One region of the Oryzifoliimicrobium ureilyticum genome, then DNA from elsewhere that is predicted to be linked to it. Evidence: predicted binding sites of a transcription regulator. Region 1 holds the regulator's gene; each other region holds the start of a gene.
What was found. The regulator LexA, encoded in region 1, represses DNA repair genes until DNA is damaged. The targets are predictions, from matches to a motif close to TGTTCNNNNTGTGTTCNG.
Positions count from the first base shown of each region.

Region 1 (7,400 bases):
TTAAATTTAAATCGAATAATATTGCTCAATTCGCCGTGAAGGCTCATTCTCAACCGAAGTTTCGATGCGGTAGAGCGGTTCCCATGAGCGAAGTAAGAGATGAGGAGGTTACTGGGAAGCCTATCATCATTTCGTCTAATGCTCAGCCGATCTCTTCTCTGGCGGCGACATCGGGCACGTGGCCCATTGTGCGTCCGGCGAATACGCAAAGCGTCGGTCCGCTTTCATTGCGTCTTGCACGATCAATCTTAGTATTGTTCGAGCACACGCAATTGCTCGCCGCGCAGGAAGTTGCACATGGACGGCTGTTTCTCTTCTATCCGCTTTGCCTGATCTGCGGCTCGATCTTGTGGTTCAAGATGCCGGTCGATCTCCCGTGGACCGTTATCTTAGCGTCGATTGCATTTTGGTTGCTCATCTACCTGATGGTGGGTCAGCAGCGAGCGATACAACGGATTATCGCAACTGCTGGCCTACTCTTCGCCATTGGCATCGGCTGCGCTGCATTTGAAAGCTGGCGCGCAAGCGCGACAATTCTGGATGTGCCCGTTACCACGACCGTGACAGGCCGCATCGAGGAGCGCGAGAGCAGCGGGCCTGGGCGCTGGCGGTATATTTTGTCTTTGCAAGCGACAGAGGGACCCAACCTGAAGCGAATGCCAGAAAAGGTATCTCTCGTCGTGCGCGGTGCGGCAGAGCCCCTTGCAATTGGAGCTCGCCTGAAGGGGAAGGCACGGCTGACACCGCCGGCTGGCCCAGCGCTTCCCGAACTGAATGACTTCGCCTTCGCAGCTTATTTTGATGGAATCGGAGCCAACGGTTTCCTTTATGGGAAGCCGGAAGTTCTGCCGCAGGAACCGTCAGAGGAATTGAGCCTTGCTGCGCAAAGTTTCCGTTATCTCGCAAGCGTTCGGAGCGCCATAGCCGACCGTATTCGCGCAGTTCTGCCTGGCGATGCCGGCGCTTTTGCTGCATCCCTTGTGACCGATGAGCGACGTGCCATCTCCAAGGAAACCACAGATGCGCTTCGTATCGCGGGGCTCACGCATATCGTCGCAATTTCGGGCTTGAACATGGCCCTGTCAGCCGGCATCTTCTTTGTCGGTCTGCGCTATCTTCTCAGTCTGTTTCCGAAGATCGTTCACACCTATCCGACAAAGAAAATTGCCGCCGTCGGAGCACTTCTGACGCTCTGCGCCTATTACATGATTTGCGGCTTTGCGGTATCCGCCGAACGTGCGTTCATCATGATGGCCGTCATGCTGATTGCCGTCCTTGTCGACCGGCCGTCGATCAGCCTGCGCAATGTAGCCATCTCAGCCATCATCATTCTTGTTCTTTCTCCATCGGAAGCGCTGGGACCCAGCTTTCAGATGTCCTATGCCGCTACGCTAGCGCTTGTGGCGAGTTACGCTTTATGGACCCGAAGAAGCAGCGCGCCCGGGATCACAGCGCGATTACCCTTTGCCAAGCCGCTTTCACTGATCGGCAAGTTCATCGGCGGCATTTTGTTATCATCGATGATCGACGGCTTTTCCACGGCACTCTTTGCTGCCGAGCATTTTCATCGGCTGACGGCCTATGGCCTGCCGGCCAATCTTATGGCGATGCCGATCATCAGCTTTATCGTTATGCCTTTTGGAACGGCGGCAATGATGCTCATGCCGTTCGGTCTCGACGGTTGGCTCTGGCCAATCGTCGGTTTTGGGTTGGAACTTGTTATCGAGATCGCAAAGTGGGTTTCCAGTTGGGGTGGGACCATGGACATTGGACGGATGCCATCATGGTATTTCGCAACCGCCGTCCTTGGTTTCCTGATCTTCACACTGACGAGGACCAGACTGAGATTGATAGGACCAGCTCTGATAGGACTTGCGTCTATCTACTTGATGCTGGCACCAGGAGCGCCTGTGCCGGATCTACTGATTGCCGAAGACGGAGAGCTTGTTGGGATCGTTCAAGATCATGCGATCGCGTCAAATCGCGCTGGCCCGCCCGATTTTATCTTCGCCCAATGGCAACACGCTCTTGTCTTGGAAGAGCATACTAAGCCGACCGAAGTTGAAAACCCTCTGCCATCGGTGAAGGAAGATGACCGCAACCGCCGACTGTCACGGGCTGAGGCATCGGACGTTGAAGCCAATATGCGTCAGGCGTTGGCGAACAGTTTCGAGCAAACATTCATTTGCGCCAATAAAGCATGGTGTGCCGCAAAATTAAGTAGCGGTTATAGTGTGATCACAATCAAGAGCCCGATCTATTTAGGGCCTGCATGCGACACTGCTGATATCGTCGTCCTTGCTGCACGAGTCCGTCTCACATCTTGCAGGTCTGGTTCCCTGCTCTTCACAGGACAATCTCTTCGCCGCACTGGATCCGTTGAGCTGCGGATCGACGATCTGGGCTCTCCTGTCATCACGACTGCATTTGAGGGCAAGTTGCAGCGCCCCTGGACACGCCAACGCAGCTATGACTGGAGAGCTGACCGCTACGACGATCAGCTCCCGCCCATCAATGATAACGCCGAATAAGCCCGACCAGCTTCCCCTGGATCTTGACGCGATCAGGCCCAAAAATCCGGGTCTCATAAGCGGGATTTGCTGCCTCCAGTGCGATGGAGGCCCCCTTGCGGCGGAACCGCTTCAGCGTCGCCTCTTCATCGTCGACCAGCGCCACGACAATTTCTCCTGGATTTGCCGTGGTGGCGTTGCGAATGATGACAGTATCGCCATCGAAAATTCCCGCCTCGATCATTGAATCGCCTTTGACCTCAAGCGCATAATGCTCGCCAGGGCCAACCATATCGGGAGGTACGGTAATATCGTGCGTGTTGTTCTGAATGGCGGAAATGGGTACACCGGCCGCAATACGTCCCATAACGGGCACTGAAATGCCGCCATTGCCTTCAATCTGCACCGGCTTTGGCGCGGGCGTAGGAGGCGGTTGTGTTTTTCCCAGGCTGCCTTCGATAACGCTGGGTGAGAAACCACGCCGCGGCTGTGCTGCCGGCGGAAATGTCTCAGGCAGTTTGATAACTTCTAACGCACGCGCCCGGTTCGGAAGCCGGCGAATAAAGCCGCGTTCTTCCAGAGCTGTGATCAGCCGGTGGATACCTGATTTGGAAGCTAAGTCGAGCGCATCCTTCATCTCGTCGAAAGATGGCGGTACCCCCGACTCCTTCATGCGTTCATGAATGAACAGAAGGAGCTCCTGCTGCTTGCGCGTCAACATTAAACCACCCTCAAAAATATGAAACAAATCAAGAACGAAACTAGCTGTTCATTGTGTGTTCCGCAAGCCCAAATTTATAGAGGTTGATTTTTCCAAGGCTTCGTCCGGTGAAGTTGGGCCCGATGCCGGATAGGATTACGACACGTGGATTGGCTGTCATAAAACTATCGCCTTAGTGCACGATCTCATTCGTATTTGGCATCACCTGTTGGCTGAGGTTCGAGCATGATTACTTTTCGCGATTTCCTGATAAGCTTTACAGCGGCCGCGTTGCTGTCGTCCGTCTCTTCTACGGCCTTCGCCGAATCGTCCTCGGCTGAGCCCATCCCTTACATCCGCGCGGGCAACACAAACCTGAGAGGCGATGCGTGTCATGCCACGCTGGACACCAACGCAGCGGTTTTTCTTTTATCCGGCTTTTTGGACATTTGGACGCCAAGAACGCCCTTCGTGGACGCGGGTGTTGAAGCACCCGCAAAAGACGGTTGCCCTGCTGTGAAGTCGACCGACTGGAACGGTGTGCCGTTCAGTCCCACCGACGGACAAATCCGCAATAAGGCCGTTCATGAAGCCAATATTGCATATGTCGTGAAGGCAACGCGGGAGAGAACCGCCAATGAAGCTATCGCAGCCTATCTCGATGACAGGCGCGGTAAGAACGCCAGCATTGTCGATGGCCTCGGTCCTTTGATGGAGGCATGGAAGGCTGGATCGAAGCAAACCACCAGCATCACATCGGTCGCTGCCGATGCCGATAAAGTCAAATACGAGGACAGCGGCAACGATCGGGGATTTGGTAGTAGGCAGGACACGAAGGCCAACACCCCCGCCAATCCGGATCTTGGACTCGCAGTCGATCTCATCAACGCGGTCAGCGAGAACGGTTCAACAGAGCCGGCAAAGCGCTACTTCAAATATGCTCGCCCGTTCCGCTGGAGTAACGAGGTGGTCCTCCTGCCGACTCTTGTGCCTGCGAAAAGCAGCAAGCCCGTTGAGGATGGCGGATTTCCAAGCGGCCACACGGCCGAAGCTTGGAGGGATGCACTTGCCATGGCCTATCTGGTTCCGCAACGATACCAGGAGATGCTGACGCGTGCCTTCGAGTTGGGGGAAAACCGCATCCGTGCGGGAATGCATTCGCCGCTTGACGTCATGGGCGGTAGGATGCTCGGGACTGCAGCGGTTGTCTATAATCTGAACCGTCCTGATTTGGGTGAGTTGAAGATCTCGGCTTTCAAGCAGGCACAAACCTGGCTGGGTTCCGCCGTGCATGCGGGAAGCGACAGCGATCTGGAGACGCTTTCCCACGCAGCCCCAACGAAAGAAGACCGCTTCTCGGACCACGCCACAAACAAGGCCTTTGTGGCCGCTCGGCTGACCTATGGCTTTCCTAAAATCCACGACGGAGCACAAGCCGCGAAGGTTCCGCAAGGTGCGGAAGTACTTCTCGAGACACGCCAGCCTTATCTCAATCCACTGCAGCGCCGCGAGGTCCTGGCAACGACGGAGATCGGCTCAGGCTACCCGTTCCTGGACGATCAGGAAGGTTACGGGCGCCTCAATCTTTTCGCCGCCGCTGACGGTTACGGACGTTTCGACGGCCATGTAACCGTCAATATGAATGCATCGGAAGGGGGCTTTAATGCTTTCGATAGCTGGCGTAACGATATCTCGGGTACCGGCGGTTTGACCAAAAAAGGAACCGGTACAATCCAACTCACAGGTGACAATAGTTACAGCGGCGGCACAAACCTGGAAGGCGGCAGATTGATTGCTGCTTCATCATCAGCACTTGGAACGGGTAATGTGTCGGTATCAGGCGGCCGTCTCGAGGTGACGGCCAAGGATGGCGTTCATATCGGATCTGGATATCGGCAGTCGGGTGAGGGTACCCTTGCCGTGGATCTCGTCTCAGCGAAAAGAGAACGGATGGTCGTCAGTGGTCCTGCCAAGATCGCTGGCACACTGCATGTCAGCTTTGCGGAGGGCTATCATCCGCATGAAGGCGATCGGATCCCGATATTCACCGCTGGTTCGATGGAAGGAAAATTTGATAAGCTTGACATCGAAGGCGGCCAGGCGACCCTTGAGTATGGTCCGACTGGCGTCGTCCTTGCTATCGAATAACGCAAATCTGGCCGGGACGTTGTAACCGGCCAGATTCTGATGCTTCCAGCTATGTTCAAGTTAACATCAGCGAACGCTGCCGACCGCGACCGCACGACCGTCCTGAAGCTTTACCCAACGCGCCGGATTGGCGGTGGCCTGGCGCTTCAGGTAGGTATATTCGGTATCGGACCAAAGCATCACCTTGTTGCGCATGTTGTCGAGAATAAAATCGCCGCGGTCGGTGCGAACGGTCAGGACGGCATGACCTTCGCCGCTTGGCTGGAGAACAACGGTCATCAGCAAATCCGACGGTGAAATGCCGGCTTCGATCAGCATCTTGCGCTTGAGCAGAGCATAGTCTTCGCAGTCACCGGCGGTTTTGGGGTAATCCCAATGTTCCTCGACACCATAGACTTCCATATCGGTGGCGGGTCTGATCGTCGAGTTCACTTGATAGTTGATCCGCAGGATTTCCTTCCAACGCTCCTCAGTCAGGATGAGCTCGCCCGCATCGCCGGCAGGGTTGCGGCAGTCGTTCGGATAGTCGCGGCAGAACTGATAAGCGCCGATAGGCGGGTTCGCCTCGCCGATAATGACCATGCTTGCAGGGTTTGCCTTCACTGCGCCCATCATGCCGATCATGGCAGCAGCGATTGTGATTCCTGCTCTGATTGCGTTGTTAAGGTTCATCATCGTCTCCCTTGTTTGATCGGGAAACTGACACAACTTTTTTTATCTCACGCAAAAATAGCTAGCGAAATTAAAGGCTTAGTTGAATCGAATTTGTATAAAATTTTAGCGATTGGGGCAGTTTTGCAGTAGCAAGTTCACAATTGAAATTCGTTCGACTTTATTTCAAATTTTACGGATCGACGCAGGTTTCTGCGTACCGTGCAGCGGAAACAAACCGTCGAAATCTTAATGCGGCTTATTCCTAGGCAATATTCTTCAGCTTTCATTCATCATCCGGGTTAAGCAAAAGCCCGCCACAGTAAGATTGTTTAAACCAAGAAATGAGCCATAACGGCCTGCTTTTCTTGGTTTTGCCTGAAAAATTTTTTAGAAAAATTCGCGGAATTCATCGGTCGCGGCAGTGATCGCCTGCTCCAAATTGGGATTGGCGATGGAATGGGCCGCCTTTTCAACGATGACGAGTTTGCCATTGGGCCAGGCTTTTGACAGTTCCCATGCAGTCGTCAGAGGAGCTTCAAGATCAAGCCTTCCCTGAATCAGTATGCCTTTGATGTTCAGCAAACTGCCGGCGTTTGAGAGCAGCTGATTCTCGTCGAGCCATGCTGCGTTGTGAAAATAGTGCAGCACGATACGGGCCCGTGCCAGCCGGTAAAGTGGGTCGCGCCATCTTCGGGGCGTTCCTTCCGGATCGGCGAGAAGAATAGAGGCAAGCTCCCATTCATGCCAGTCCCATCCTGCCTGGAGGCAGATCCGCCGATCCGTGGAATGAACGAGAGCATGATAGGACTCTACGACGTTCACAGGGCCAGGACCAACCGGAATCGCCGAACATAATTTGTCCCATTCTGCCGGAAAGAGACGAGCCAAGCCATTTGTCAGCCAATCTATCTCGCTTTGGCGTGTCGTTGTGACGCCGGCCAAAATGATACCACTGACGCGGCTTGGATGTTGTTGGCCATAGGCGAGGGCGAGGGTCGAACCCCATGACCCACCGAAAAGCAACCAAGTGTCGATGCCAAGAAGCACCCGAAGTTTTTCGATATCGTCAACCAGATGCCATGTCGTATTTGCGGATAAATCAATATTGTTCGCCGATGCATGTGGTAGGCTTTTCCCGCAATTGCGCTGATCGAAAAGCACGATCCGGTAGAAGGATGGATCGAAAAGTCGCCTCTGATGTGGCGAGGAGCCTGAACCCGGACCGCCATGGAGGACCACAACGGGTTGCCCATGCGGGTTGCCGCTCGTCTCCCAGTAGAGCTGATGACCCTCGCCGACGTCCAGCAGCCCTTCGGCATAGGGCTCGATTTCTGGATAGAGCACTGACGTTTCCTCTTCTTAACAGCAAGGTTGTCGTGACAGACCTT
Region 1 covers NZ_JBBBVQ010000015.1:45,232-52,631, reverse strand. Annotated here, with positions in the region: gene VQ830_RS19225 (ComEC/Rec2 family competence protein) at 84-2,531, shown strand; gene lexA (transcriptional repressor LexA) at 2,512-3,231, opposite strand; gene VQ830_RS19215 (acid phosphatase) at 3,457-5,358, shown strand; gene VQ830_RS19210 (transglutaminase-like cysteine peptidase) at 5,425-5,982, opposite strand; gene pip (prolyl aminopeptidase) at 6,400-7,356, opposite strand.

Region 2 (7,400 bases), on a different contig from region 1:
CCGGAGGACAAGACGACCGCACGGGCGGCGTCGGACTGTAGAAGCAGCGGCTCGACAGAGCGGATCAAGCGCCACGTCGCGGTGACATTGATGGTCATGACTTTTTCGAAGATCTTCGCTTCGACATGCGCGACGGGTGAGATCACGCCAAGAATGCCAGCATTCGCGACCAAGATATCGAGCTTGCGCCAGCGCTCGAAGATGGACGCGCCGAGCCGGTCGATCGCTTCCATGTCCGCAAGATCGAAAGGAGCAAGCGTTGCAGAGCCGCCTGCAGCCTTGATGGCGTCGTCAAGTTCTTCCAGGCCGCCGACAGTCCGCGCGCAGGCAACCACATGTGCACCCGCCTTGGCCAGTTCGAGCGCCGTGAAATATCCGATGCCGCGTGATGCGCCGGTGACAAGCGCCACCCGGCCGTTGAGGTCGATACCCATAATGCCTCCCTGCAATATCAGCTGATCTATGGACGAGATCAGCCGTTGCTGGCAAGCATCGAGATCTTGCTGCCCACTGCTTCTCCATTCTTGTCTAGAAGAGACGTGGGATAGTCACCTGTAAAGTAATGGTCGGTAAACTGCGGACGGGCAGAGTTTCGATCCTCTCCGCCTACAGCACGATAAAGCCCGTTGATCGAGAGAAAAGCCAATGAGTCGGCGCCGATGAATTTCGACATGGCATCGACATCGGCATATTGATTGGCAAGGAGCTTGTCGGCCTCAGGCGTGTCGATTCCGTAGAAATCCGGAAAGAAAATCATTGGGCTCGCAACACGAACATGCACTTCGCTTGCGCCCGCTTCTCGGATCATCTGAACGATCTTGACGGAAGTAGTGCCGCGGACGATGGAGTCATCAACGAGGATGACCCGTTTGCCTTCGATCATGGCCCTATTGGCCGAATGCTTGAGCTTTACGCCAAAAGCACGGATTTGCTGTGTTGGCTCAATGAATGTGCGTCCGACATAGTGATTACGGATAATGCCAAGCTCGAAGGGAATACCGCTCGCCTGCGCATAGCCGATTGCGGCTGGTGTCCCGCCATCTGGAACGGGAACGACAACATCGGCTTCAACCGGCGCTTCTTTAGCGAGGTTGATACCCATATTCTTGCGCGTTGTGTAGACGTTGCGGCCGCCAACCACGGAATCGGGCCGGGCGAAATAGACATATTCGAACAGACACAGGCGCTCTGGCTGGGCCTTTTTCGGCTTCCGCGCGTCGATAGAGATCGAGCCATCCGGCTGGATCTCACAGATAATAACCTCTCCATTCTCCACATCGCGAATGAACTTCGCGCCAATGATGTCGAGAGCGCAGGTTTCTGAACAGAAGATTGGTTTACCGTCCAGTTCCCCCATCACGAGGGGGCGGATGCCGGTCGGATCGCGCGCTGCAATAAGCTTGGTGCGCGTCATGGCGAGCATGGAATAGCCGCCTTCCATCTGCCGGATCGCGTCGATGAAGCGGTCGGTCGTGGATGTATGGCGTGAGCGCGCGATGAGGTGAAGCACCACTTCCGTGTCGGACGTCGACTGACAAATAGCGCCGGTTGCGATGATCTGGCGGCGAAGGGTCAGGCCGTTCGTGAAATTGCCGTTATGCGCGATGGCAATGCCGCCTTCCTCCAGTTCGGCGAAAAGCGGCTGTACGTTGCGCATCGCGACTTCGCCCGTCGTCGAATAACGGGTGTGGCCGATGGACATACTCCCGGGCAGGCGGGCAATCGTCGCCGGATTGGTATAGTGGTCGCCGACAAGTCCCATATGCCGCTCTTGGTGAAAGCGACGTCCATCGAACGAAACGATCCCCGCAGCTTCCTGCCCGCGATGCTGTAGCGCATGCAAACCGAGTGCCGTCAGTGTTGCGGCATCGGTGTGCCCAAGAATGCCGAACACACCGCATTCCTCATGCAATGTATCGCCGTCAAGACTGTCATCGGTCGAAAATGAAGGGGACTGGTTCATCAAAGCGGGGCCTCTGCTCAGACTGATGGATCGGCAATTTTGCACAAGACGCCGGTATCAGCGGAATAGTCCGGCTTTCGGCGCTCTTCGTATGTCTTCCCGCACCGGCGTCCGGAGCAGGAACGCGTAAATCCGGCGAGGCGCTAACCAGGCCGGATTTTCATAATTTTGTCACTGCTCAAATGGCAGCTGCCGGGCGGCGGGTCAAGACGCCGCTCAAGCTTTAATTGGCGGGCTGTTGTGCGCCGCCTGCAGGGTTAGCATCGTCTGCTGGCGCCTGTTCGGTGCCCTGCGAATTTTCATTCGCACCGTTGGTGTTCTGAGGGCGCAGCTTTTCAATCATACTGGCGCGCACCACCTGTGCAAGTTCAGGCGGGAGAACCGATTGAAGCTTGACCACCATTGAGTCCAGAAAAGGCTTGGACTTCGCATTGTTCACCCAGGCTGGGCGATGTTCGGCATCAACAAGCCAGTTCCAGAAGGCCACGGCGACAACAAGAAGAAGGATGCCGCGGGCAGCGCCAAACAGGAAACCCAAGGTGCGGTCAAGGGCACCGATGCGGCTGTCGATGATGAAGTCGGCAATCTTCATCGTAATGAATGATATGACGATCAAGGCCACAAAGAAAAGCGCTGCGGCAGAACCTGCCTTTGCGACAGTTTGGCTGTCGGTATATTTCTGAGCGTAGGGAAGGACATAGGGGTAAAAATAATAGGCGATGACGGCAGCGCCGCCCCAGCTCGCAATCGACAGGACCTCGCGAGAGAATCCGCGCACCATGGCGAGCACGGCGGAAAACAGCACGACGCCGATAACAATACCGTCAAAGATCGTAATTGGCATGTAACCCAAACTCCAAGACCGACGCCCGAAGGGCTGCCCGGCCGCGCCTCGAAACCGGATCGCGGTGGCCTTCGCGGCCACTGCTTTTCCAGCGGATATAAACTGATTTGAAATACGGCATTGCCTGGAAGCCGACGCCCCCAACTCTATGCCCCATTCCGATGCGAGCTTCCTATATCATCAACTATTGTGGCGATGAAAGGATCAAACCTCGTCTTCCACCACCCGCAATGCAGCTTTTGAGCCTGCGATACGGGCAACAAGATCCGGCAAGCTGTCAATTTCGCCCCAGCGTGCATTCGGGATCTTTGGCAGGTCGGCGGAAGAGGACGGTAGCAGCGCCTGTGAAAAACCGAGTTTTTCGGCCTCCTTCAGCCTTTGAGCCGTATGCGCGACTGGCCGGACTGCGCCGGATAGCGAAACTTCGCCGAAATAGACGCAGCTTGCGGGCAGGGCGACCCCGGCGAGCGACGAGACGAGGGCGGACGCGACAGCAAGATCAGCTGCCGGTTCGGATACACGATAGCCGCCGGCGATATTAAGATAGACGTCATGTTGACCCAGGCGGACGCCGCAATGTGCCTCGAGCACGGCGAGAATCATCGAAAGACGAGCAGAATCCCACCCGACGACTGCGCGACGAGGTGTGCCAAGTGATGTCGGCGCAACGAGCGCCTGAACCTCGACAAGCACTGGGCGCGTACCCTCCATACCCGCAAACACGGCAGCGCCAGGTGTTTTCTCGTTGCGCTCTCCGAGGAAGAGTTCAGAAGGATTGGCAACTTCTCGCAGGCCGCGATCGGACATCTCGAACACACCGATTTCGTCAGTCGGGCCGAAGCGGTTTTTCACGGTGCGCAGGATGCGGTAATGATGGCCGCGATCACCTTCAAAGTACAACACGGCATCCACCATGTGTTCAACGACGCGTGGCCCGGCGAGTTGACCATCCTTGGTCACATGGCCGACAAGAACCATGGCGGCGCCCGTCTGCTTGGCGAAACGGATCATCGCCTGGACGCCTGTACGAACCTGGGTCACCGTGCCGGGCGCCGAATCCGCAAGTTCTGACCAAAGAGTCTGAATCGAGTCGATGATAACAAGGTCGGGTCGTTTACCCTCCGACAACGTTGCAAGGATGTCTTCGACGTTCGTTTCGGCCGCCAGCAGCACGTCGGTATCGGCTGCTCCAAGCCTTTGCGCACGAAGCCGAACCTGCGCGACCGCTTCTTCACCGGACACATAGATGATGCGGTGCCCACGTCGCGAAAGTGCCGCTGCACCCTGCATCAACAGGGTGGACTTGCCGATACCCGGATCGCCGCCGACCAGCACCGCCGAACCGCGGACAAAGCCGCCCCCGGTCACGCGATCCAGCTCAGATATGCCGGTTTCGATCCTGGGAGCTTGTTCGATTTCTCCAGATAATGCAGTCAGCGCAACGGGTCGGCCCTTACGTGGCGTCTTCGTCGGTCCGCTGCCGATGCCGCCGGTCGGATCTTCTTCGACGATCGTGTTCCATTCGCCGCAGCCATCACACTTTCCGGACCAGCGGTTATGGACGGTACCGCAATTCTGGCAGATGAACTGCGTTCTGGCCTTTGCCATGCGACGGATCTTCCTCTTTTCGATGAAAGCGCTGGTGAGTGTCACGCGGCGACATCATCTGATTTGATCTTGTTTTGTTCTCGTATAGGGCAAGAACAGTTCAAAAGCCAGTCCGCTTTTCCCGCGCGGCTTTAAGTCGTCAAACGCGATTTCTATCACTCCTCGATATAGGCTCGTGCGTATCGCAGTCCGAGATGCGTCAGCATTTCATAGCCGATCGTACCAGCCGCTTCTGCTGCTTCATCAACGGGGATGTTGTGGCCGAAAAGCTCGACGTAATCTCCGGCCTTGACATCGTGCTCAGGCACGTCGGTGATGTCGAAGATGGTTAAATCCATGGTGATGCGCCCGGCGACCGGAACACGATGACCTGCTACGAAACCCTGTCCCGGCTTGGGAACGACCTGCCGAAGCGGGACCCCTCCGTTGGATTGGCTGCGCATATAGCCGTCGGCATAACCTGCTGCGACGACGGCAAGTCGACTGTCTCGCTCGAGGCGCAACGCACGCCCGTAACTGACTGATTGACCGGCTTTGACATGGCGTATCTGGACAATGCGGGCTTGAGCGCTGGCGACGGGCCGCATCGGGTTGGCCATGCCGTTGACGGCCTGCCCGCCATAAAGCGTGATCCCTGGCCGTGTGACATCGAAATGGTAGTCTTCGCCAAGAAAGATACCTGCAGAGGCAGAAAGGCTCGCATCAATTCCTTCATAAGCGGCAGCGACTTGCCTGAAGAGATTCAGTTGTTCCTTGTTCATCGGCGATTGCGGATCATCCGCGCAGGCCAGATGGCTCATAACGAGCACCGGCGCGAAGCTGGCCGGACGCGACACATCGTCGACCAAAGCGAGCGCCTCCTCCATGCCGAGGCCAAGCCGGTTGAAGCCGGTATCGACGTGGAGCACGCAGGGATAGTCGCCATAATCCGCAAGCACGGCCATCCAGAACGCAAGTTGCTCTTCCGAGGAGACGACCGGGACAAGATCGTTTTGGAAAAAACGTCGCTCGGTGCCCGGCCATATACCCGCCAAGACGAAGATTCTCGCATCTGGAGCGTAATGGCGAAGCGTCACGCCTTCATCGACAGATGCCACAAAGAAATCGCGGGCCCCGGCGCGGTAAAGTGCTTCGCCGGCATCTTCAATCCCCATGCCATAGGCGTCTGCCTTCACAACAGCCGCCGCCCGTGCCTTGCCGGAGCGACGATCCATATCGCGCCAGTTTTCGGCGAGTGCGCCAAGATCGACCGTCAGTCTGAGGGGTGCGCTGGTGAAGATGTCCTCTTCTTCGAGAGGGCCATCCGGCTCGGGGATAATATCCATGTCGTTACTTTCACATCAGGCAGATCAGCCAATCCTATCATGTTTGGCTAAGACCAAAACAGATCTTCTTGGTCAAGCAGCACTGCGCAAGCCGCATGTAAAAAGGCGCCCCGAAGAGCGCCCTATCGATCGTCAACTGCTTTTTGCGAAACCGCCTTCTGAGACAAGCACCACGGGCCGAGCCTCTGGCGCTCAAAACTCCTGCCAGTTGCTCCCGCCGCCTACGGCCTTCTGGACCCTTGGCGCTGGCGCTCTGCTTTGGACCGATGGTGTGGACTTCATGGCTGTCGCAGTCTGCCGAAGGGCTGCGCTATGGATGGAGGGATCGGCGGGCAATACAAAAGCACCAATCAGCTCACGCAGGCGATCCGCCTCTTGCGCCAGCGTATTTGCCGCAGCGTTCGACTGCTCGACCATTGCTGCATTCTGCTGTGTAGACTGGTCCATCTCATTGACGGCTTGATTGATTTCTTTTAGTCCAGAGGACTGCTCTTGCGCAGAGGCGGCGATCGCTTGTGTGTGCGCGTTGATCTCGCCGATGAAACCGACGATCATATTGAGCGCAGACCCTGCATTGCGCACAAGATTGACGCCATTTTCCACCTGCGCGGTCGAATTGGCAATCAACTGGCGAATTTCCCGCGCTGCATTGGATGATCTCTGAGCAAGCTCGCGAACCTCCTGAGCAACGACTGCAAACCCTTTTCCGGCTTCGCCAGCACGAGCCGCTTCGACGCCGGCATTCAGCGCGAGGAGATTCGTTTGGAATGCGATTTCGTCGATGGCGCTGATAATGCCGGTAATCTGATGAGAGCTGGTCTCGATGCCATGCATCGCATTTTCGGCATCTGCCACCACCAAAGAGGAATCCGCTGCAGCCTTGTTGGCGTTCGCCGCAGTTTGAAGAGCGAGTTCTGTGCGCTTTGCGGAATTTGCAATTTGCGAGGTTATCTGAGTAACGGCTGCGGCTGTTTCCTCGAGAGAGGCAGCCTGACGTTCCGTCCGACGCGACAAGTCGTCAGCTCCAACGGCAATTTCCTTTGTGCCCGTTTCAATCGTCAAAGCTGTTCTGGTCACAGCCGATAGAGCATCGGAAAGCTGAGAAACAGACTGGTTGAAGTCGTGGCGCAGGGCTTCAAAGTCGGGCGCAAACGCCTCTTCCAAGCGGAAAGAAAGGTCTCCTGAGGCCAACCGTTGAAGCCCCTTCGCCAATCCGGAAGTGGCCGCCTGCAAACGCTCTGCAGCTTCCGCTTCAATCCGTTGTTGAGTTGCGATTCGTTCTGCCTCGGCTTTTTCGCGATTCTCGAGCGCTTCGGCTTCCAGGCGCCTATTGGCGGTTGCGGCCTCGCGGAACACTTCCATAGATTTGGCCATATCGCCTATCTCGTTGCGGCGAGAGCCATAAGGTATATCGACGGAAAGATCGCCCTCGGCGAGCTTCTTCATCGTGCCCGAAAGCAGGGTCAGCGGTAGCGCGAGTAGTCTGTTGCTCAGCAAGAGCGAAACAAGACCGATGATCAGTGCCGTTGCCAATGAAACATAGGCGATTGTGGATGTCCGATCTGCATAGTCTTTTGCAGATGCGCTTTCGTTTGAAGTATCCATGGCAATGTCGTCGACGGCGCCTTGCAGCGCATCGCCTGCTTCATTGTAATCTTTC
Region 2 covers NZ_JBBBVQ010000001.1:539,074-546,473, forward strand. Annotated here, with positions in the region: gene VQ830_RS02590 (SDR family NAD(P)-dependent oxidoreductase) at 1-434, opposite strand, end outside; gene purF (amidophosphoribosyltransferase) at 473-1,963, opposite strand; gene VQ830_RS02600 (CvpA family protein) at 2,187-2,807, opposite strand; gene radA (DNA repair protein RadA) at 3,012-4,415, opposite strand; gene alr (alanine racemase) at 4,571-5,740, opposite strand; gene VQ830_RS02615 (HAMP domain-containing methyl-accepting chemotaxis protein) at 5,933-7,400, opposite strand, start outside.
Region 2: the regulator LexA is predicted to act here: its motif matches at 4,480-4,497, upstream of radA (DNA repair protein RadA).

Region 3 (7,400 bases), on a different contig from region 1:
GATCGGATGGGATACACCCATCGACCACGTTCAGCATGAAGACCCGCGTCCATTCCTGTCCCTTTGCCGAATGGATCGTGGACAAGATTAGGTAGTCTTCATCCAAAAGCGGAGCGCCGGCGTGATCGCTCGTTGCATCGGGTGGATCAAGGGTCAGTTCGGTGAGAAAACGTTCTCGGGAAGGATAGCTCGCGGCAATCTGTTCAAGCTGTTCAATGTCTGCAAGGCGGGTCGGGGCATCTTCATGCAGCCGTTCCAGATGCGGTTGGTACCACTCGCGCAGGCGGGCAATCTCCGTAGCCCAATCATAGTTACCGCCTTTCAATTCCTGCAGCACCGACACGAATTCAGTCCATTCGCTGCCTGCGCGCGGAGGAGCTTGCATTTCGCTGAGCGTCAGGATGGGATTGCGATCAGCGGCCATCAGATCCAGAGCCCGTCCGGCGCTGGCCGGGCCCACACCCGGAAGCAGCAGCATCAGGCGAAAGCCGGCGACTTTGTCACGCGGGTTCTGCACGAAACGCAGAGCCGCCAACATGTCTTTGACGTGCGCACTATCGAGAAATTTCAAACCGCCGAACTTGACGAAGGGAATATTGCGGCGTGTCAGCTCTACTTCCAGAGCGCCGCTATGGTGGGAGGCGCGAAACAGGACGGCTTGCTGCTTCAGTTTCAGGCCTTCCTCACGATTGTCGAGAACCAGATCGGCAACATAGCGCGCTTGTTCCGACTCATCGCGAACCGTCACCAATCGCGGGCGTCTCGACGACTCGCGGTCCGTCCAAAGGTTTTTCGTAAACCGCTCGCGTGCCAGATCGATGACGGCATTGGCCGCTTTGAGAATGGGCTGGGTCGAGCGATAATTCTGTTCGAGCGTGATGATCTTGGCGGCAGGTTCGAATGAGCCCGGAAAGTCGAGAATGTTACGCACTTCCGCCGCTCTGAATGAGTAGATCGACTGAGCATCGTCGCCGACGACGGTCAATCCTTGCCCGTCAGGCTTCAAGGCCATCAGGATCGAAGCTTGCAGCCGGTTGGTATCCTGATATTCGTCGACCATGATGTGATCGAAGCGGCTGCCGATCTCTTCGGCAATCAACGGCTCGCTGACCATCTGTGCCCAGTAGAGAAGCAGATCGTCGTAATCCAGCACATTCTGCGCCTGCTTGGCCTCCACATAGGCGATAAACAGCTCCCTTAGCTGCGCCTCCCAGCCGACGCACCACGGAAAGGATTCCTTCAAAACAAGTCCAAGCTCTTTCTGTGAGTTGACGGCGCGGGAATAGATCGCGAGGCAAGCACCTTTACCGGGGAAGCGGCTTTCCGTTTTTGAAAAGCCTAGTTCCTGGCGGATCAGGTTCAGCAGGTCGGCGCTATCTTCCCGATCGTGAATGGTAAAAGCGGGGTCAAGTCCGATCTGCTCGGCATAATCGCGCAAGAACCTTGCGCCAATACCGTGAAAGGTGCCGCTCCAGTTCAGACTATCCGCCATCGCAGAAGCATTCGTCCCGAGCACCTCTGCGCAAATCCGCCCGACACGCCGCGTCATTTCCGAGGCGGCCCTGCGCGAGAACGTCATCAGCAGAATGCGGTAGGGATCAGCGCCTTTCACGATGAGATGAGCAACACGATGCGCTAGTGTATTCGTTTTTCCCGACCCAGCTCCGGCAATCACCAGAAGCGGTCCGGCGACATGTCGTCCTTCGCTGGCGGTCCCATGCTCGACCGCAAGTCGCTGCTGTGAATTGAGCTTTTCTAAATACATTCGCCAACATCCAGGGCGACGGCAGGATGCCGAAGCTTCCGTTCGTTCCTTGAATGTTCGCGAATACGATTCCTGTCAACCTTCGGTATCTGAAGACACCAGAGACGGAAGACCAAGAAAGGCGTTACGTTGGGAAATCGGGAATGATTTCGCGCCGCATGAGGCGCAGGCTTCGGTCCGGCTGGATGATGTAGGTCTCATGAACGCGGTAGCCGGTCGAGTCGCGGAAGTCGTTATAGACATATCCTCCGACCGGAGCCTTGGTCAGCCTCGTCTTTGGCTGTCCGCCATAGGTGATGCTGCCAGGGATCGGCTGCGGATCGCTGTCGCGATTTGTCGTGCAGCCGCCAAGAAGAAGGCCTACAGCCGTCAGGCTTATAACGCACGTTTTCATCATGCCCCGATCCTCGTTACGAAAAAAGTAGGTCGAAAACCTATTATGCCAAGTTGCATTTTGTCTCTTGTATCAAGTTCCTGTGCGCGCCGTTCCACTTGGAACCAAAGATCAATTTAGGTGTTGATCTGACGAATCGAAGATTGGAGACGCGAATGAACTGCGTTTTGAAGGGAAGCATGGCAGCTCTCGTTGTTGCGGCTTGTATAACGCCAGCCTATGCGAGTTTAGAGACCAACATTGACTATTCGGTCCTGCCCCAGGATGAAATAGCGCTGAACGAATACACGGGATCTGTTTCCTGTGCCCCGTCCGATCCTCATTACCTTCCCTCTTTCATTCGTGCGCCTGACGGCACCATCATTGGCGTCGGATACATTGAAGTAAACGACACAAAGAGCTGCTAGTAGAACGTCGGCGGTGACTTCCGCCGACGTTGATATTGGAGCACTCTTGAACGCGCTTTTCAGTCAGGCCGCGGACCTGCGTTCCGGCAGCTTCCAATTTGGCCGAGGAAAGTGGCACGTATAGCCATTAGGATAGCGTTCAAGATAATCTTGGTGCTCCGGCTCGGCTTCCCAGAAATCGCCAACGGGTTCAACTTCCGTCACGACTTTGCCTGGCCAAAGACCCGATGCTTCGACATCGGCAATCGTCTCTTCGGCAACCCGCTTTTGGTCTTCGCTGGTATAATAGATTGCCGAACGATAGCTGGTGCCAACATCGTTGCCTTGGCGGTTCTTGGTGGTCGGATCGTGGATCTGGAAGAAAAAGGCGAGCAAATCTCTATAGCTCAGCTTGGCCGGATCGAAGAAAATCTCGATGGCTTCAGCATGCGTGCCGTGATTGCGATAGGTCGCATTTGGCACATCTCCGCCACTATAGCCAACGCGCGTAGACTGCACCCCATCCATGCGCCGAATAAGATCTTGCATGCCCCAGAAGCATCCGCCTGCCAGTACTGCACGTTCGGTTGTCATAAAGGCCTCCATATGGCTGAACTCAGATCCCGCATCGAAGCGTCTGATCAATTCAACACTGTGTATCGGTTTTTGAATGCCAAAATCGACGTATTCGAGAAAACACAGATGCTATCGATCGATGACGACTTGCGTGTTTGCTCAAATGACTCTCAACAATGTCGGTATGCGGCCAAGCAAGATCAAGACCCGTGACGCAAACGGGAGCAACGTAGCTTCAAGCTTTAGCGCGGGATCTTTTATCAAGCGGGCGCATATCTTTGTAAGCCACGGCTATGATCTGATTGGTGAACAAATGCCCTGATGCAAGACGTTGGAACCCTTCGCCAGCTTGCGTGTTCTAAGCGAGTTCTCATGAAGGAAGAAAAATGCTTTTCCGCTCCCTGACGCTTGTCACACTTGTCTTTGGGATCGCAGCATGTACGACGGTGAGCGAACCTCAGCCCATGAAGGGCAGTCTTACCTATGGCAATAAGGTCGTCCGTTCCCGATATGCACCAGGGACCGTCGTTAAGAATACATTCCTCGACCAATTTGGCTACCGCGTTCATGAACGTTACGTTGTGCAGCCTGACGGGACATTAAAGCTCACATGGCGGTACACTGGACCTGATTATCTCATTGACTGATGCGGCATGGAGAGGCTCGGCGGCATCTTTTGCCCGATGACATAGGCAGGAAGTCCTGTCCCGGGATATCGGCCGATATAGCACGCTGCACGGTAGAATAATGCGCTGCCGCATAGAAAAACGGTGTAGGTTGATACGAAATCAACCTACACCGCCTCATATTGTAGTGGTTCACACCACCAAATGCGCTTGCATAAAACCGATCAATCAAATCGGATCAGTTGTTGATAGAAGCGCACTTCTTGTCCATCGGAGTGGCATCGCTCATGCCGCCCTGCGTCTGCAGAGAGCCCTTGCCCTTGCCAGAGCTGTTGGCAGCCATGTTGCCGCCACCGCACTTGCCCATCTTGGCCTTTGCATACTTCTTCGAGTGCTTCTTCGAAGCATGCTTCTTCTTCATTGTCTTATGAGCCTTCGGCTTCTTCGTTTCCGTCGTCGCGTTGGTGCTCGTGTTCGTTGTGTTCGTCGTGCTGGTATTGGCGTTCGTGTTCGTGTTGGCAGGCGCGTTGTTGTTGTTCATATCGGCGCTCGTGCCGCTCTGATCAGTCGTATTCGCTGCCGGAGCAGCGGAGGTTTGCGCCATTGCAGAAGTAGCAAGACCCAAAGAGAGAAGCGAGGCGGCAATAATTTTCGTGAACATAGAATTCCTCCATTGCGTTCGGCCCACTCTCAACGTTTTCAGGGGGATAATGTTCCAACGCCCTGCTGATAACGCCCCGCAAGCAAACTTCGTTCGACTGGATATAGGGCGCTCGCCGATACGAAGGATCAGCGTGTCGCCATGCATGCCACGTGTTCCGCGCAAAGGAAGTACGGACACACCTGCAATCGGAGGCTCGCTCAGGCTTCAACAAAAACGGCCCGACTTCGGGCCGATGCTGTCGCAGTCTTTGCAGAGGATTAATGAGGTTGGTTTACTCTACCGCCTCGTGGTTTGCCTTTGGTAGGCAATCTTCCGTTTCACAGATATTCTGCCGATCATTAGGATGCAGCAGAGCCGTCTTTTTATGTTTCGCCTGCATCAGACGATGCATGACGACAAACAAGGATTGCTCGATACGATCTTGCCGCACCTCCTCCAGCATTTCCGGAAGCGCCAGGAAAGTTCTGTCTACCAAACGCATTTGGTCGCGTTCATCATGGTAATATGCGCGTGCATATTCCATCAGCATGGCGCGCACGGGAGAATGTTCTGCAAGAATTGCGGGATTAGCTAAAGCTTTCACAGCTTCCTCCTGTCATAGCAGGCGGGAGCACATAGACCCTCAGCTGACAGCGCCCGGTTGAAAATATGCTGCTGTCAGTATCGCCATTATGCAACGAAAGCCCGGGGCAGTCATTAAACTAAACGTGTACGCAACTGTACATAATGCGCTGGTCTGGGCGCCATATTGATCTTCATCGCCAAACTATCAAGGATGAGATGAGGAATGGTGCTGCCGAGTGGGATTGAACCACCGACCTCACCCTTACCAAGGGTGTGCTCTACCACTGAGCTACGGCAGCAGGTTGACCGCTTTGATGCGGACGGGGCGCTATTGCCACAGCTTCATGCCAAGCGCAAGCTTCAAATTCCAACTTCTTGAGGATTTGGGGCAGAGGCTTTAGAGTTTCGTAAAATTAAGCGGGAAAACAGGATGGACGAGAAAGAACTCGAAAAAGAAAGAGCCCGCGCCATACGCAAAAGCCAAGTCGAACGGCAGGCAGAGCAACGGCGCGAGAGGGCCGCAGAGAAATTGCGGGAAAACTTGATGCGCCGCAAGGGGCAGTCTCGCGCACGCCGCGCGGGGGACGAGGATGAAACGGCGGGCCTTCCTGCCGCAAAAATGAACGATTCGTAATATTCCTATGGCTTCGAATTGAAGCTTGTCACGAATTCGTCTAAAGACCCCCATCCTTCACATCGGCCGATCGGCGCGGGCGCTAGGCACCGTTCGCTTCGGCTTAGACCCTTAGCAGAGTAATCATCCATGGATCGTATCAGAATTGTCGGCGGCAATGAGTTGAACGGCGTTATTCCGATTTCCGGAGCTAAGAACGCTGCCTTGCCGCTGATGATCGCATCGCTTTTGACGAGCGATACGCTCACGCTGGAAAATGTTCCGCATCTTGCCGACGTCGAGCAGCTCATCCGTATTCTCGGCAATCACGGCGTTGATATTTCCGTCAACGGCCGTCGTGAACGCCAGGAAGAAGGCTATGCGCGCACGATCCACTTTACCTGCCGCACCATTGTCGACACGCTGGCACCCTACGAGCTCGTCTCCAAGATGCGTGCCTCTTTCTGGGTCATCGGCCCGCTTTTGGCGCGGGAAGGCTATTGCCGCGTTTCGCTTCCTGGCGGTTGCGCGATCGGCACGCGCCCGGTCGATCTGTTTCTGGAAGGCTTGACTGCACTCGGCGCAGAAATGGAAATCGATGGCGGCTACGTCAACGCGCGGGCACCCAAAGGCGGCTTGATCGGCGCGCATTATCGCTTCCCGAAGGTCTCGGTCGGCGCGACCCATGTGATGCTGATGGCTGCAACACTTGCGCGCGGGACCACCGTCATTGACAACGCAGCGCGCGAACCGGAAATCGTTGATCTGGCGCGCTGCCTGACGGCAATGGGCGCGAAGATCACGGGTGCCGGAACCTCCACCATCACGATCGAAGGCGTCTCCTCGCTATCCGGCGCTCGCCATCGCGTGTTGCCAGACCGTATCGAAACCGGCACCTACGCCATGGCCGTTGCAATGGCCGGCGGCGACGTCGTTCTGGAAAATACGGATGTTTCGCTGCTCGATAATGCGCTGCTGACACTGCGTCGCGCCGGCGCAGAGATCACCGCCACCGAAACAGGAATGCGGATTGTCAGAAACGGAAACGGGATACAGCCAGTCGACGTGACGACCGAACCTTTTCCAGGGTTTCCGACCGATCTGCAGGCGCAGTTCATGGCCTTGATGACCCGCTCGACCGGCGTCTCTCACGTGACCGAGACCATCTTCGAAAACCGCTTCATGCACGTGCAGGAACTCGCGCGGCTTGGCGCGAAGATTTCCCTCTCCGGCCAGACTGCGAAGATCGAGGGCGTGCCGCGGCTAAAGGGTGCACCGGTCATGGCGACTGATTTGCGCGCCTCCGTGTCACTGGTGATCGCGGGCCTTGCTGCAGAAGGCGAGACCATGGTTTCGCGCGTCTATCATCTTGATCGCGGTTTCGAGCGGCTCGAAGCAAAGCTGACCGGTTGCGGCGCGGTCGTCGAGCGTGTCAGCGACTAAGCGCACGCGGGGCTGTCGATCGCGAATTACCATCGAACGTCATCGGTTGCGCATTTGCCATGCGCGTCCTATGTCCTGTCTCAGTACGGCCGCGTCCTGCGGCCGTAAGAAGGACCGTTAACTCGATGACTGATTTGAAGCTCGTCGCGCTCGATACGGAGGATCTCTCCATCATATCCGCGCATATGCAGGATAGCGTTTTCAAGCTGCAGGACGTGTCATGGTCGCAGCGCGACATGCAGTTCGCGGTGGCTGCAAATCGCTTCGTCTGGGAAGAAAACCTGCGCAAACGCAAGAGCTTTGAGCGTCGTCGTGCGGCGCTTATTTTCAAGCGCGTGCTGGCAGTCCGTTCAATCGGGTTCGACCGCA
Region 3 covers NZ_JBBBVQ010000001.1:16,038-23,437, forward strand. Annotated here, with positions in the region: gene VQ830_RS00050 (ATP-dependent helicase) at 1-1,765, opposite strand, end outside; gene VQ830_RS00055 (hypothetical protein) at 1,890-2,159, opposite strand; gene VQ830_RS00060 (hypothetical protein) at 2,315-2,566, shown strand; gene msrA (peptide-methionine (S)-S-oxide reductase MsrA) at 2,630-3,139, opposite strand; gene VQ830_RS00070 (hypothetical protein) at 3,586-3,768, shown strand; gene VQ830_RS00075 (hypothetical protein) at 3,986-4,408, opposite strand; gene VQ830_RS00080 (hypothetical protein) at 4,683-4,994, opposite strand; tRNA gene VQ830_RS00085 (tRNA-Thr) at 5,200-5,274, opposite strand; gene VQ830_RS00090 (hypothetical protein) at 5,406-5,609, shown strand; gene murA (UDP-N-acetylglucosamine 1-carboxyvinyltransferase) at 5,739-7,031, shown strand; gene VQ830_RS00100 (DUF2948 family protein) at 7,157-7,400, shown strand, end outside.
Region 3: the regulator LexA is predicted to act here: its motif matches at 1,809-1,826, upstream of VQ830_RS00050 (ATP-dependent helicase).

Region 4 (7,400 bases), on a different contig from region 1:
GACAGCACCACCAGCCTCAGCTTCAAGCCGGGACGCCAACCGGGCGGCGTGAACCGATAATGGGCAGTGCGAAGCCGAAGCTGCGGCTCAATGCCGCCGGCATAGACGCCAAAGGGAACGATAGTGCCCGCGAGCGCGGCGGCGCCTTTCAGGAAAGTTCGCCGGCTGATCCATCTACTCGTCATCGAGGTTCATGCGAAATTGCGCAGCCTCCATGTCCTTGGGTGGCTGAAGGCCAAGATGCTTCCAAGCGCTGTTGGTGAGCACGCGCCCGCGCGGCGTTCGCTGAATAAAGCCCTGCTGGATCATGTAGGGCTCGATAATGTCTTCAATCGCGTCGCGTGGCTCGGAAAGGCCCGCCGCGATGGTGTCGATCCCAACCGGCCCACCGGCAAAATTGACGGCAATCATATTGAGATAGCGCATATCGAGCTGGTCGAGGCCGGCCTGATCGACGTGAAGACGTGTCAGGGCCTCGTCGGCGATCTCCTGCGTGACCGCCTCGGCGCGGGCCACTTCCGCAAAGTCCCGCACGCGGCGCAGAAGACGGCCGGCGATACGCGGGGTACCGCGAGCACGCCGTGCGATCTCACGTGCGCCACCGTCGGTCATCGGAAGGTTCATCAGCCGCGCGCCGCGCCGCACGATTAGCTCGAGCTCATCGACCGTATAAAAGTTCAGCCGGATCGGGATGCCGAAGCGGTCGCGCAGTGGCGTCGTCAGAAGGCCGGCGCGTGTGGTGGCAGCCACGAGGGTGAATTTGGCGAGGTCGATCTTGACGGAGCGTGCGGCGGGGCCTTCGCCAATAATCAGATCGAGCTGGAAATCTTCCATCGCCGGATAGAGAATTTCCTCAACGGCAGGGTTGAGCCGGTGGATTTCGTCGATGAACAGCACGTCGCGCTCTTCAAGATTGGTCAGCAGGGCGGCAAGATCGCCAGCCTTGGCGATAACGGGGCCTGACGTCGAGCGGAAGTTCACGCCAAGTTCTTTGGCCATGATCTGCGCCAAGGTTGTCTTGCCGAGGCCAGGCGGCCCGACGAAAAGGACATGGTCGAGGGCTTCGCCGCGGTTTTTGGCCGCTTCAATGAAAACTTTCAAATTAGCGCGCGCTTCGGCCTGACCGGTAAATTCGTCCAGCGCTTGCGGACGAAGGGCGGTATCGAGATCTTCGCCGCGCTTTTCCGGCGTTATCAGGCGGTTATTTTCCATCACAGAAACCGGTGAAGCAGCAGGACGCGACGTGCTGATCGCCTGCCGGCCATGTTTCCCCATCCTTAAGGCGATCGCGCGCCAAGATCAAAAACCCCTTCATCGCGACAGCTCCTTGAGACCGAGGCGGATCAGCTTCGCACTGTCGGGATTGTCACCGGCGGTTTTCAAGGCGGCGGCAACGGCATTGGCTGCTTGATCGCGCGAATAGCCGAGGTTGGTCAAAGCGGAAACGGCATCGGAGACGGGTGCGCTTGCCACGCCTTCGCCAAGCTCCTGCTTGAAGCCAATATTGCTAGCCTCCATCCCGCCAAGCGCAGGAGCCTTGTTCTTCAATTCGGTGACGATGCGCACCGCCACCTTCGGCCCGACGCCCTGCGCGCGGGAGACGGCCGCCTTGTCCTGGAGGGCAATGGCATTCGCCAGTTCGCCGGGGGTCAGCGCCGATAGAACGGCAAGCGCCACACGCGCGCCCACACCCTGAACGCTTTGCAGGAGATTGAACCACTCGCGCTCCAACGGCGTCGCAAAGCCGAAGAGCTTGAGCTGATCTTCGCGAACATAAGTTTCTATAAAGAGAACCACCGCTTCGCCCATCGAGCCAATCTTGGACAGGGTCCGCGCGGAGCACGTGACTTCGTAGCAGACGCCATGGACATCGACGAGGACATAGTCGTCGCCGATTTCATCTATAGTGCCCTTGAGCTTGCCGATCATGGTGGGTCCGTCTGAATGGGTTTGGCTGGTTTCGACGATAGACTTGAGGAAGGGTTACCTGTTCGCGGCGCCTGTGAAAAGCAGGATTATTGGCCTCACCAATCAGCCCGCCAAGGCCTTTTCGAGGCGTCGTGCGCCGCGATTATGGGCGTGGCAGATGGCGATCGCCAGAGCGTCGGCGGCATCGTTGCCCTTGAATTCGGCTTTCGGCATCAGGATTTTCAGCATCATATGAATCTGCTGTTTCTCCCCATGACCAACGCCGATCACGGACTTCTTCACGGCATTTGGCGCATATTCCGATACGGGCAGGCCGGCGCGGGCCGGTACCAGCATAACGACGCCACGGGCTTGGCCAAGCTTCAAGGTCGCTACTGCGTCCTTGTTGACAAAGGTTTGCTCGACTGCGGCTTCATCGGGCTTATAGGCATGAACGATTTCGGCAAGGCCGTCATGCAGCTGGCAAAGGCGCGAGGCAAGGTCAAGATCGCCGTCCGACGTGACGGTGCCCGAGCCGACAAAGCGCAGCGAATTGCCGAGCGCATCGATGATGCCCCATCCGGTGCGGCGCAGGCCCGGGTCAATGCCGATAATGCGAATCGTATTGTGCATGGCGTCATCCTATTCCATCGCAAAGAGAAGTGCCACGAAGAAGTGAACAAAAGGGAAACGCTTTAGAGTGACAGTGCCGCATCGCGGTCGGCGGAAACGATAACTTTCGATCTGAATTGATCGCATTCGGTCTCAGAAGACATGATGCGTGAGGCGGGATGCGGCGCACAACCAAAGCGTAAAATCGCATTTGCTTTTTCAAATATGGTTTGTATGGTTTCTGACAGTCAGCCGGTTCCTCGGTGCGGAACCAGCCACGCGATGGGGGATATACACGTGCCGGAAAAGCCTTCTTCACCGCGGTCTCCCGTCCTCGGGGCCGCCATCATTGCACTTGTCGTCATCGGAGGTGGAGCCGCCTTCGCCTATACGGGCGGTTGGTTGTCTCCAGGCCGCCTGACACCCCAAAAAATCGTCGCCGCCTTGACGCCGCCCAATGTCGATCCTTCCGGACATAGGCGCAATCACGCGAAGGGCATCTGTTTCACCGGCCGCTTCGAGGCCAATGGCGGCGGCGCGGCGCTTTCGAAGGCTGCCGTGCTTGCAAGCGGAACTTACCCGGCGCTTGGTCGGCTGAACCTTGGAACACCAGATCCCAATGCGCTGGATGCGACGGTGCGGGTGCGCGGCCTCGGTTTGCGTTTGACGGCGCCCTCCGGCGAAGAATGGCGCATGGCGATGATCGACCCGCCTTTCTTTCCGGTTTCGACGCCGCAGGCCTTTTACGATCTCTTGAAGGCGTCGGGAGATAAAGATCCTAATGCCATGGCCTCGTTTGCCGCAGCTCATCCCGAGATTGCCGCCTTTGGAGGTTGGGCCAAGAGCGCGCCTTACACGCCGAGCTATGCGGAAAACGCCTTTAACAGCCTGAATGCCTTCATCTTTACCGATTCAAAAGGTGGCGATCACGCCGTGCGTTGGTCTTTCGTTCCGACTGCACCTGTTACGGCGATTTCCGACGAAGAGCTGAAGGGCAGGGGCGCAGATAGTCTCGAGAAGGAAATCACCGATCGGGTTGTGGCTGGCCCGGTCAGCTGGAAGCTTATGGTGACAGTCGCCAATGCGGGCGATCGAACCAACGATCCAAGCAAGCCATGGCCGGAGGATCGCCAGAAGATCGATGCAGGCACGCTGGTGATAGAGAAGATCATCCCGGAGGCGAACGGGCCTTGCCGTGACGTCAACTTCGATCCCACGGTTCTGCCGGCAGGTGTCAAGGTCTCGGATGATCCTTTCCCCGCTGCTCGGTCTGCCGCCTATGCCGTTTCTTTTGACAAGCGGATGGGTGAATCCCAATCTTATCCGAAGGAGACGAAGTGATGTCCGGCACGAAACGCGCTTTTACGCCACTTCAGCGGCTGCTTCACTGGTTGATGGCGATCTGTCTGCTGACCATGCTCTTTGTTGGTGTCGGCATGGTCGCAACCGTCTCGCCAGCTTATGTCTCGCTTGTCTCCTTCCATAAGACGCTTGGCATCGTCATTCTTCTTCTTGTCGTCATCAGGCTCATCGTGCGGCTGGTCTATGGAGCGCCAGCCTTGCCGGCCGATATGCCACCCCTCATGAAGCTTGCTGCGCATCTGTCGCATCTCGGTTTTTACGTACTGATGTTCGCAATGCCGCTTATCGGCTGGGCCATGCTGTCGGCGGCGGGATATCCAATCGTGTTGCTAGGCGGGGTAACGCTGCCGCCAATTTTGTCACCCGATCGGGCAACCCATGCGGTACTATGGACCGCGCATCAATATCTGGCCTACGCCTTCTTCGCCCTGATCCTCGCTCATGCGGCTGCCGCGCTTTATCACGCCTTCTTCCGGCGTGATGGTGTGTTCGAGCAGATGACGACGGGCGCCTCCGATCGCGTCTCCCGCTAAGGCGACGAAGAGCCGCGCAGTCATTGATTGCGCGGCTTGATCGATCGTTACTTGCCGCCCTTGGTGGCAGGATCCCAATGCTCGTCGGCCTTGCCGTCGACAAACCGCCAGCTGTCGAACCAGGTGGTGGTGTAGCTCTTTGACGGGTCCTTGGGGTCTTTCATTTCCCGTGGGTAGGCGACCGTGACGATGTCGCCTTCAGCCACGACCGAAACGATCTTGGTCTTCATTTTGTCGGGAATGGGCGTTGGCTTAACCTTGAGCACCTTGGTGAAGTAATCGACCACGCCCTGGCGCCCTGAGGCTGCATTCGGATTATGCTGAATGTACCGCTCCGTCAGGTATTGATCGGCTCGGTCCCAGTGGTTTGCTTCCAGCAATTCCTTGATGATCTTGTAGGTTGTCTGCTTGTTCCTGTTAAGCGTCGGATCTGGGCTGGTGAAGAGTGCATCGGCATCCTTGACGCCGACAACCGCCTCCTGCGCGACGCTAAATTGCGGCGTCGAGAGCGTAAGTGCTGCCGCCAGGATGAGATATTGTGCAGACATGGCAAGTCTCATGAAGTGTTCCTTCCTTTGTGTCGGGGGCTGAGGATATGCAGCGCATCGCAAGCGGCAAGAGGGCATTTTTGCGGGAGATAGGCAGAATAAAGTAACTCGCTGCAGAGAGCCTCTCCGCGCGTTGCAGCGCCGAAGAGACGGTAACGAACCTGCGCGAAGCTCGAATTAATGCGTTAACGGGATGTCCATCTGATAGACTGTCTCTATTTCCGAGAAAGGGTGAGCGTCATGACAAGCATCGGCAGACTTTCAGTCGAACTTCAGTCCTATCCCGGTCTCGACGAAAGGATAACGATCCTGCGGGCGGGTGACGAGGTCGATGCCGTCTTTGTCCGGACCGAACGCTTCAACATTCTCGTCGATACGCTGAGCACGCCCGATCTCTGCCAGCAGGTGCTGGATTTGATCGGATCAGAACTCGACCGGCGTCCGTTGCTTGTCGTCAATTCGCACATGGACTGGGATCACTATTGGGGCAATTGCGTTGTCGCCGGGCGTGCGCCGATCATCGCGCATGAGACGGCGCATCGGCGCTTCTACGATCCGGCGAACATCGCCACGCTGATGCGTAAGGCGCAAGAGGAGGAGCGCTTTGCGGGTCTTCAGCATGTGGGGCCAAATGTCAGCTTCACCGGCACCATGATGATCGATGGCGGCGACCTTATCCTGGAGCTTTTGCATACCCCCGGCCATACGCCCGATCATATCGTGGTCTGGATCCCGCAGATCCGCACTTGTCTCGCGGTCGATGCGGTCGAAGCTCCCATCCCCGAGGTTTGGACCGACGCGCCATCTGACCTTGCGCACTTGCGCAATTCACTTCGGATGATCAGCAACCTCAATGCAGAGTTTCTCGTTCTAGCGCATGGTCAGACGGCAGATCCGCAGACGGTGTTTCGCAACATCGCCTATTTCGATGCGCTGGCGCAAAAGGTCAGCGAAATCAATGGCGATGTTCTGAAAGACAATACGCTCATCGAAATCGACGGCTTTGGCCTTGAGGATTTTATCACTCTGCCGCGCGAGATGCCGGAGGCCACAAAGGCCTTTTATCGCAAATGCCACGAAACGAATTTGCGGGCCACCGTCAACAGCAGGTTGCGTCCTTCAGCGGATGCCGCCTCGGTTCCTCCGACACATATTCCTGAATAGTCTATTCAGAAAAACTGATTTGGCTGTTCTGCGTGAGCTTCCTACATAGCTAAAATACGTAACAACCTCAGGTGCGGTTATGATCCCATTTTCCATTCTCGATCTGTCTCCCGTCGTCGAAGGTGCAGAGGTCCGCGACGCACTGCAGGCTTCGGCGCGGATGGCGGTAAAGGCCGAAGAGTGCGGTTACAATCGCATCTGGCTTGCCGAACATCATGGCATGCCAGGAATTGCAAGCGCTGCAACGGCTGTCGTGCTGGCGCATGTCGGCGCGGCTACAAAGCACATCCGCATTGGATCTGGCGGCGTAATGCTTCCCAATCATTCGCCGCTTGTGATTGCCGAACAGTTCGGAACGTTGGAAGCCTTATTCCCGGGCCGCGTCGATCTCGGCCTTGGCCGCGCCCCAGGAACGGATATGCGCACGGCCCAAGCGCTTCGGCGCAATATGGAAGCTTCTGGCAACAGCTTCCCGCATGACGTGGTCGAACTGCAACGCCTCTTGGGTCCTGCGACCGAAAACCAGAGCTTGCTCTCCATTCCAGGCGCAAACACCAATATTCCGATATGGCTTCTGGGCTCAAGCCTTTACAGTGCGCAGCTTGCTGCGATGCTCGGTCTGCCCTTCGCGTTTGCTTCGCACTTCGCACCGGATATGCTGCTGGAGGCATTGTCTATCTATCGCGCCAAATTCGAGCCGTCGGCTGTCCTGCAAAAGCCTTATGCCATGGTCGGCGTCATGGGTTCGGTGGCAGAAACGGATGCTGCGGCAGAACGCCATTTCACCTCGGCGCAGCAGCAATTCATCAACTTGCGACGGAATGTTCGCACAAAATTCCCAAAGCCCGTCGACGACATGGACGCGCTGTGGAGCGAATCGGAACGCGTTATGGTCGAGCATACTTTGCGTTACGCCGTTGTCGGTTCCCCTGCGACAGCCGAGCGAAAGCTGCTCTCCTTCCTAAAGGAGACAGAAGCCGATGAACTGATCATCTCGATGCCGATTCATGATGTCGAAGCGAGGCTGCGCTCTGTGGAGCTTTTCGCAAGCCTCGGCAGTTTTGCCCGGGCTGCGGCCTGAGAGCGATTAGGAAAGAAGCGTTGTCTTTTATCCCTCGAGCCGTTCATGCGGATAGGTGCCGCACAGCGAGGTTTGTCGTAACCATCCGCTGACATCGTGGCCGGTGACGTTGACCCTGCACCAGCCATTATCGCAGGCGCGAAGGGATAGCCGAACTTTGGCGCCGAGTTTTGCCTTCACCGTCGATGCCGT
Region 4 covers NZ_JBBBVQ010000019.1:87,746-95,145, forward strand. Annotated here, with positions in the region: gene VQ830_RS22125 (metallophosphoesterase) at 1-185, opposite strand, end outside; gene ruvB (Holliday junction branch migration DNA helicase RuvB) at 175-1,215, opposite strand; gene ruvA (Holliday junction branch migration protein RuvA) at 1,312-1,929, opposite strand; gene ruvC (crossover junction endodeoxyribonuclease RuvC) at 2,032-2,541, opposite strand; gene VQ830_RS22145 (catalase family peroxidase) at 2,818-3,861, shown strand; gene VQ830_RS22150 (cytochrome b) at 3,861-4,415, shown strand; gene VQ830_RS22155 (nuclear transport factor 2 family protein) at 4,463-4,975, opposite strand; gene VQ830_RS22160 (MBL fold metallo-hydrolase) at 5,204-6,127, shown strand; gene VQ830_RS22165 (LLM class flavin-dependent oxidoreductase) at 6,207-7,208, shown strand; gene VQ830_RS22170 (SH3 domain-containing protein) at 7,236-7,400, opposite strand, start outside.
Region 4: the regulator LexA is predicted to act here: its motif matches at 2,584-2,601, upstream of ruvC (crossover junction endodeoxyribonuclease RuvC).